Regions from separate parts of the Mesorhizobium sp. WSM4842 genome, predicted to be linked through region 2. Evidence: predicted binding sites of a transcription regulator. Region 2 holds the regulator's gene; the other holds the start of a gene.
The links. Region 2 encodes PhoB, which activates phosphate uptake and scavenging genes when phosphate is short. Its sites were predicted from a motif close to TGTCATNNANCTGTCAT; they were not measured.
Positions count from the first base shown of each region.

Region 1: olsB (l-ornithine N(alpha)-acyltransferase) is a predicted target of PhoB. The motif match lies at 2,745-2,761, and genes of this name have one in related genera.

Region 1 is NZ_CM148372.1:2,005,760-2,010,180, forward strand. Features, by position in the region: gene grpE (nucleotide exchange factor GrpE) at 1-58, shown strand, start outside; gene AC0NIE_RS09645 (IS5 family transposase) at 306-1,661, shown strand; gene olsB (l-ornithine N(alpha)-acyltransferase) at 1,806-2,681, opposite strand; gene AC0NIE_RS09655 (hybrid sensor histidine kinase/response regulator) at 2,858-4,421, opposite strand, start outside.
Region 2 is NZ_CM148372.1:1,589,779-1,594,199, forward strand. Features, by position in the region: gene pstA (phosphate ABC transporter permease PstA) at 1-603, shown strand, start outside; gene pstB (phosphate ABC transporter ATP-binding protein PstB) at 616-1,431, shown strand; gene phoU (phosphate signaling complex protein PhoU) at 1,470-2,177, shown strand; gene phoB (phosphate regulon transcriptional regulator PhoB) at 2,194-2,883, shown strand; gene AC0NIE_RS07620 (ROK family protein) at 3,080-4,327, opposite strand.

The DNA of each region.
Region 1 (4,421 bases), 420 kb from region 2:
TGGTGAAGCGCCGGTCGAGCCAGGGCCGGTGAATGAGCAAGCTGAGAAGGATGCGTAAGTTAGGGGAGTAAGGGGAATAGGGCAGTACGGGAGTAGGGAATAACGCCACCTACGATAAAGTAGAGCAATTGCCTACTCCGTCGTCCGTGAAGAACGCGGAACGCTTTGATTTAATTTAAGATTTTCGCCTGAATTTGGGTTTCGTTTTGCCGGAAATCGTGGCTTTGGGCGGCGATTTCCGGCAAAATGTTTGCATCTGCGTTGCGTGATTCGATGGCGTTTCGACCGGAGAGGGGAAGCAAGCGATGCGGCCGAAGGAACGGCGAGACAGTGGCCAGGCGGACCTGTTGCGGTCCCGGCTCGACCAGATCCTGAACATGGAACATGCACTGGTGAAGCTGGCGACGGCGATCGACTGGCGCTGCCTGGAAGAGAAGCTCGGCGAGGTCTACGACGATGGCCCCGGCCGGCCGCCGCTGCCGACGCGGCTGATGGCGGGGCTGGCGATCCTGAAGTCGATGCACAACCTGTCCGATGAAGGGCTGTGCGAGCGCTGGCTGGAAAACCCCTATTATCAGCTGTTCTGCGGCGAGGAGTTCTTCCAGCACCGCCTGGTCTTCGACCGCACCTCGCTGACGCGCTGGCGCCTGCGCATGGGCGAGGAGCGGCTGACGGCGCTGCTGCAGGAGAGCCTGGCGGCGGCGACCCGGCTGGGGGCGGCCAAGCCGGCCGACTTCCGCGCGGTGATCGTCGACACCACCGTGCAGGAGAAGGCGATCACCTTTCCGACCGACGCCAAGCTGATGCATCGCGCCCGCGAGCGGCTGGTCAAGCTGGCCGGGAAGCACGGCATCCGCCTGCGCCAGTCCTATGCGCGGGTCGGCAAGATCGCGCTGATCAAGCATCAGCGTTATGCCCACGCCAAGCAGTTCAAGCGGGCCAACCGGCAGCTCAAGCGGCTGCGCACCATGCTGGGCGCGGTGATCCGCGACATCACCCGCAAGATCGCCGGGCGGCCGGAGCTGATGGCGCCCTTCGGTCTGCCGCTGTCGCTGGCCCGCCGCGTCAGGGACCAGCGCCAGCGTGAACGCGGCAGGAAGGTCTACTCCCTGCACGCTCCCGAGGTCGAATGCATCGGCAAGGGCAAGGCCCACAAGCCCTATGAATTCGGCGTCAAGGTCTCGGTCGCCACGCCGCTCTATCGCAGCCGCGGCGGCCAGTTCGTCGCCCATATCAAGGCGATGCCCGGCAATCCCTATGACGGCCACACGCTGGCCACCGTCATCCCCGCGATCGAGACCTCGATCGGAGCCAACCTCACCAAGATCGTCGCCGATGCCGGCTACCGCGGCCACAACGCCCCGAAGGACAAGACGTTCAAGGTCCATGTCGCCGGCTACAAGCGCGGCCTCACCAAGGCCGTCAAACGGGCGCTGCGACGCCGGGCCGCCGTCGAACCCGTCATCGGCCATCTCAAGAACGACCACCGCATGGGGCGCAACTTCCTGGCCTTCTCCGAAGGCGACGCCAACAACGCCGTGCTCGCCGCCGTCGGCTACAACTTCAGCCTCCTGCTCAACTGGCTGAGGCTTTTGTGTGCCTTCTTCCTGACGCTGCTCGCAGCCACCGCAAAGCCGCCACTGCGGCCCCGATCAGCCTGAACTCCGCCCCTCAGTTGGGACAAAGCGCTCCAACGCAGATCACTTTCAAGGTTGACGCGAAAATCGCTTTCTTCACGGACGACTACTCCGGCCGTTGGCCTGCTCCCCCTACTCCCCTACTGCCTTATTCCCCTACTGCCCTACTCAGGCGGCGAAACGCTGGGCTTCCCCGCCATAATAATTGACGTAGCGGGCACCGATCTCCTGGACCGGCATCACCACGAACACGTCGACCGTCGAGAATTCGCGGTCAATGACGCAGCCGTCGCCGATGCGCGCGCCGACGCGCAGATAGCCCTTGACCAGCGGCGGCATCGCCGCGATCGCGGCCTTGGCATTGACCGCCTCGATCGGCATCAAATCCATGGAACAGTAGCGCCCGGCGACCGCACGCACGTCCCAGGCCGAATTCGTCCGGCAGTGATGGGCGAGATAGGTCAGCGCTTCGGCGTGCGCCGCCGGCACGGTGCCGTGGAACGAAGCGCAACCGGTCATCACGCCGATCCCGTAATGGTTGATATAGGCCCAAATACCTTGCCAGAGCGCCTCAATGGTGCGCTTCGAGCGGTATTCCGGCAAGACGCAGGAGCGGCCGAGCTCGAGGAAACGCTGGCCGGGATGGCGGGCGATAAGATTGGTCAGTTCGAATTCGCCCTCGGAATAGAAGCCGCCGGCCGCTGCCGCGATTTCCTGCCGCAGCAGGCGGTAGGTACCGACAATGCGGCGATGCTCGGGACCGGACAGCGAGGTGTCGAAGACGAGCAAATGATCACAAAGCGGATCGAAATGGTCGGCGTCGCGGCGGTCCTGCACCTGGAACAGGTTCTTCCTGGCACCAAGCTCGTCATAGAACACCCGGTAGCGCACTTCCTGCGCGGCGGCGATCTCGGCCTCGTTGCGGGCGAGCCGCACTTCGAGATTGCCGATTCGGCCGAGCGCTTCGCCTTTTATGACGGCATCGACGTTCCGCCCGGTGAGCAAAGCACCACTGGCGTTCGGCCGAGCGTCACGTTCCGGCATAACTGTATGCACGAGTGATTCTCCTTCGAGCCATCCCTCTTGGCACGGGGATACGGTGTAGGTGCAACAGGATTGTGACAGTACCGTGATACGGTGCTACGGGCAATACTTCGTCGGCTGGGTAATCCTTCAACCGGCTATGTTACGCAGGGAAGCCAGGAAGGACAGCCGGCGGATCAGGCGGCCACCTGGCCCTCGATCGCATGGACAAGCGCGTCGGGGTCGAGCGGCTTGGTGACGAAGCCGCTGGCGCCATGGGCAAGCACCGCGTGGCGCGTCGTTTCCTGGCTGTCCGCCGAAAGCACCATGATTGGAACCGGCGGCACGGCGGTTTCCTCCTCGTGCCGGCGGATGGCGGCGATGGCGTCCAGCCCGTCCATGACAGGCATGTGCAGGTCCATCAGCACCACGTCGAAGCGGTGCTTGTGACCGGTCCCAGTGACGGCCTCGACGGCGGCCTTGCCGTTGCCGACCACTTTCACGCGATGCCCGGCCTTCAGCAGAGTGGCACGAGCAAGCATGGCGTTGATGTCGTTATCCTCGGCGATCAGCACGGACAGCCCCTGCCTGCGGCCGCCAATGGCACGGACGGATGGTGCGCCGGGCTTTTCCAGCTGTGGCTGGGTGAGGGCGGGCACGCTGCTGGTCAAAAGCACGCGCAGCAACGTCTCGCCGCGCACCGGCCTTGCCAGGAAGGTGGCGTAGCCGCTGGCGCGGAACTCGCCCAGCATGCCGCGGTCGGTAGGCGCGATCAGCGTGATCGCCTCGCAATCGGCAAAGCCGCTCTGGCGAAGGCGTTTGAGCAACCTGCCGTCGCCCTCCTCCATGACCGCATCGACCAGAAGCACGTCGCAGCCTTCTGCGAAGGACGCTGCCTGGGAGGCGGTCGCGGCCAGATCGACCATGCCGCCATTGGCACGGATGGTGCGGGCGATGGCGTCGGCCTCGATGGCGTTCTTCGACAGGATCACCGCGCGCCGTCCTGACAGCGCATTCAGGCGGGTCTGCGGCGGCTCGGTGGCCGATATTGCAGGGATTTCGAAGACGAACTCGGAGCCTTGGCTGAGCCGGCTCGATACCGAAATCGTGCCGCCCATGGCGATCACGAGGCGCCTGGAGATGGCAAGACCGAGCCCGGCGCCGCCATGCGCGCGGGTCGACGTGCCATCAGCCTGTTCGAATTCCTCGAAGATGCGCTCCATGTCGTCCTCGTGCAGGCCGGGACCGGTGTCGGCGACGGTGAAGCATATGCGGTCGGTGGTTTCGGTGCGGGTACGAGCGATGCTCACCAAAACGCCGCCGCTGTCGGTGAACTTGATCGCGTTGCCGATCAGGTTGAGCAGCACCTGCCGGACCCTTCCCGGATCGGCTGATATCATCTGCGGCACGTCGGGTTCGACATGGCAGCCAAGGCCGATATTCTTGGCAAAGGCCCGCGCAGCCAAGAGTTCGACGACGTTGTCGGCGATCTCGCGCACCGACATTGGCTGCGGTTCGGGATCGAAGCGGCCGGCCTCGATCTTCGAATAGTCGAGCAGATCCTCGATCAGCGCCAGCAGTGCGCTGGCCGAGGTCGAGACGGCGCCGACATAGGTCCGTTGTTCGGGCGAGAGATTGGTGTCCGCCAGCAGCCTGGCCATGCCGATGATGCCGTTCATCGGCGTGCGGATCTCGTGGCTGACGGTGGCGAGGAAGCGCGATTTGGCCTGGCTTGCATATTCGGCTCGCTCACGGGCGGTG
Region 2 (4,421 bases):
GTTTCGGCGGCGATCTATCTTGAGGAATTTGCGCCCAAGAACCGGCTGACGACGACCATCGAAGTGAATATCAACAATCTGGCGGCGGTGCCTTCGATCGTCTTCGGCCTGCTTGGACTTGCCGTATTCCTGAACTTCTTCGGCCTGCCGCGCTCAGCCCCGGTGGTCGGCGGCATGGTGCTGGCGCTGATGACCCTGCCGATCATCATTATCGCCTCACGCGCTTCGCTGCGCGCCGTGCCGCCGTCGATCCGCGAGGCGGCGCTTGGCATCGGAGCGTCCAAGGTCCAGACCGTATTCCATCACGTCCTGCCGCTGGCGATGCCGGGTATCATGACCGGCACCATCCTCGGAATGGCGCATGCGCTGGGTGAAACCGCGCCGCTGCTGATGATCGGCATGGTCGCCTTCATCGTCGACATTCCCGGCGGCTTCACCGATCCCGCGACGATCCTGCCGGTGCAGATATTCATGTGGGCGGATTTCCCGGAAGCCGGGTTCCAGCAGAAGACTTCGGCGGCGATTTTGATTTTGCTGCTTTTTTTGGTCATCATGAATGCCATCGCGGTGATACTGCGCAGGCGCTTCGAGCGGCGCTGGTAAGGAGTAGAGGATATGAACATCATGACGGAAGCCGGCGTCGAACAGAAACTGAGCAGCGGAACCATCGCCCCTTCGATCAAGATGAAGGGCGACAAGGTCTCTGTTCATTACGGCGAGAAGCGAGCTCTGTTCGACGTGGATCTCGATGTCCGCGAGAACCAGGTGACGGCGTTGATCGGCCCATCGGGCTGTGGCAAGTCGACCTTCCTGCGGTGCCTGAACCGAATGAACGACACCATCGATATCGCGCGGGTGAGCGGCAAGATCACGCTCGACGGCGAGGATGTCTACGACCCGAAGATCGATGTCGTCGAGCTGCGAGCCCGCGTCGGCATGGTATTCCAGAAGCCGAACCCGTTTCCGAAGTCGATCTATGAAAACGTCGCCTACGGTCCGCGCATTCACGGCCTGGCCAGGAGCAAGGCCGAGTTGGACGGCATCGTTGAATCGAGCCTGAAGAAGGCCGGCCTGTTCAACGAGGTCAAGGATCGCCTGCTCGAGTCGGGTACCGGTCTCTCCGGCGGACAGCAGCAGCGCCTGTGCATCGCGCGCGCCATCGCCGTATCGCCGGAAGTGATCCTGATGGACGAGCCCTGTTCGGCGCTCGATCCGATCGCCACCGCCCGCGTCGAGGAACTGATTGACGAACTGCGCCAGAACTACACGATCGTCATCGTCACCCATTCGATGCAGCAGGCAGCGCGCGTGTCGCAACGCACGGCGATGTTCCATCTCGGCTATCTGGTCGAGGAGGGCGCGACCGACAAGATGTTCACCAACCCCGACGACAAGCGCACCCAGGACTACATCACCGGCCGGTTCGGCTGAGCGGTCCGGCGGCGAATTTCGAACACGAGGACAGTATCATGGGTGAACACACCGTCGCATCTTTCGACGAGGAACTGGAGCACATCGACAGGCTGATCCGCGATATGGACGAGCTCGCCGCCGCGATGGTCGCAGCCTCGATCCGCGCGTTGCTTGCATCAGACAATGCGATGGCGCAGCGCGTCGTCTCGGACGACGCCATCATGGATGCGCGGCAGCGCGAACTCGACGATAGTGCGATCACGCTGATCGCCAAGCGGCAGCCGATGGCGCAAGATCTGCGCGCCGTGGTTGGCGCAATCCGCATGGCCGGCGATCTCGAGCGCATCGGCGACCTGGCCAAGAACATAGCCAAGCGGGTCAGCGCAGTCGGGCAGAGCGCCACGCCGCGTAATCTCTCGCACGGTATCGACGCGATGGCGGATCTCGTTCTTGTGCAGCTCCGCGGCGTGGTCGAGCACTATGTGTCGCGCAATGCCGGCGCGTTGAAAGAACTGCGCGCCGACGACCAGAAGATCGACGTGAAATACACGGCGGTTTTTCGCGAACTCCTGACCTACATGATGGAGGATCCGCGCAACATCACCGCCTGCACGCATCTTCTGTTCTGCGCCAAGAATCTCGAGCGTATCGGCGATCACGTCACCAACATCGCCGAAAACGCCTACTATGTCGTGACCGGGCAGCAATTGCCGGCGGATCGCCCGAAGCTCGACGAAACGACGATGTCGGCGCCGGCGACATGACGGGGGTGACCGGTCGATGATCGCGCCACGCATCATGGTGGTGGAGGACGAAGAGCCGCTGGGCGTCCTCCTCCGCTACAATCTGGAATCCGAAGGCTATCAGGTCGAGGTGGTGACGCGCGGCGACGAGGCCGAAATCCGGCTGCAGGAAAACGTGCCCGATCTTCTGGTGCTCGACTGGATGGTGCCGGCGGTTTCCGGCATCGAGCTTTGCCGACGCCTTCGGATGCGCCCCGAAACCGAGCGGCTGCCGATCATCATGCTGACCGCACGCGGCGAGGAGAGCGACCGGGTGCGCGGCCTCTCGACAGGGGCCGACGACTACCTGGTCAAGCCGTTCTCGACACCGGAATTCATGGCCAGGATCAAGGCGCTGCTGCGCCGCGCCAAGCCCGAAGTGCTGTCCAGCGTGCTGAAGGTCGGCGACATCATGCTCGATCGCGAATCGCACAGGGTCTATCGCAAGAAGAGCGAGATCCGGCTCGGGCCGACCGAATTCCGGCTGCTCGAATTCATGATGCGGCACCCAGGTCGGGTCTTCTCGCGCAGCCAGTTGCTCGATAATGTCTGGGGCGAGACGATCTACATCGACGAGCGCACGGTGGACGTCCATGTCGGCCGGTTGCGCAAGGCGGTCAACAATGGTCGCATGCCCGATGTCATCCGCACCATCCGCGGTGCGGGCTATGCGATCAGGGAAGACTAGCTGATATTCAGGTGATGCCGGCCTGCGACCGGCGATTTCCTGCGCTTCCGGTACGTACCCAAAAGTACGCTCCGTTCCGGTTCTCGGAACTCGCCCAGTCTGGTCGCTTCGCGCCCGTCTTCGACTCCGGCGCGGCCTGACCTGAATCTCAACACAACCCCAAGTCGCATTCCGCCTTTGTTCCTTGCCTTCGGACTCACGCCACGTCCTTCCTGATCGTGCCGGACTTCCCTTGCGCGCCCGGCGCGAAAATCTCCTGGTCGACGAAGCTCAGCGCTCGCAAGGCGCAGCCTTCGCGGATCAGCGGCAGCTCGTTCGTCTCGGTGTCGAAGGAAATCGAACCCGAATGCTGGCCGCCGGCGGTCTGGGCGATGGCCTCGCGCAGGGCCGGCTCGATCAGGTCGAAGGCGGCAGCGCTGGCGCCGACCATGGCGACCGGCGCCGGATCGATCAGCGCGAACAGGCTGCCAAGCCCGAAGCCGAGCGCTTCGCCGGCCTTGCGGTAGGCTTCGCGCTCCGGTCCGTCCGTCTGGCGCGCCCGGGCCGCCAGTGCCCGCATCTCGGCGTCGCTGACATCGGCGACCGGCTCTGCGTTCTCGCTCAATTGCCTTGCGTTGCGCCAGATGGCGTAGTTGCCGGCATAGGCCTCGACGCAGCCGCGCCGCCCGCAGCGGCAAAGCGCGCCGCCCGGCCGATGAATCATGTGGCCGAATTCGCCGCCCGAGGAATGGGTGCCGGTGAACAGTTCGCCCTTCAGCACCAGCCCCATACCGATGCCGTGCGAGAGCAGGATGGCGATGAAATCGTCGCGGTAGCGATCCGGGTCACGCCAGCGCAGCGCCACGGCCATCATGTTGCAGTCGTTCTCCATGATGGCCGGGATGCCGAACTCGCGTTCCAGAATGTCGGCGAAGGCGATGTTCGTCTGCGGCGTGATCGGCGACCACAACATGGCGCGCGCATGCGAATCGGTGATGCCCTGGATCGCCAGCGCGATGCGGGCGACGCTTTGGACGTCGAGGTTGGGGTCTTCGATCCGGCGCCGCACGATGGCGACACATTCGTCGATCAGCTCGTCGCGCGACATGGTCAGCGTGTCCAGCCGGCGCTGTTCCTCGGCGACCACCTGTCCGGCATAATCGATGACAGCGACCGACAGGAAATTCAGCGACAACACGACCGCCAATACCGCAGCGGCTTCCGGATTGAGGCTGAGGCCGACCTGCGGTCGGCCGCGTTTCATCGAAACGGTCTCGCTCGCCTTGCTCTCGGTCAGGATGCCTTGCTGGATCAGGTCGGAAGAGATCGCCGATATGGTCGAATGGCTGAGGCCGGTGGTTGCGGCGATCTCGGTCCGCGACGGCTGGCCGGCCCGGCGTACCGCAGAAATCACCATCGCCCGGTTGCGCCGGCGCAAATCGTCATGACGGATTCCAACCGACATTCTTTTGCTTCCTCCCTATTGCCGCGGCCGCTCATGAACCGGAAGCCGTCGGTAATGTCCGACAAATACTGGCAGAAGCAGAAGGGCCTGTCAT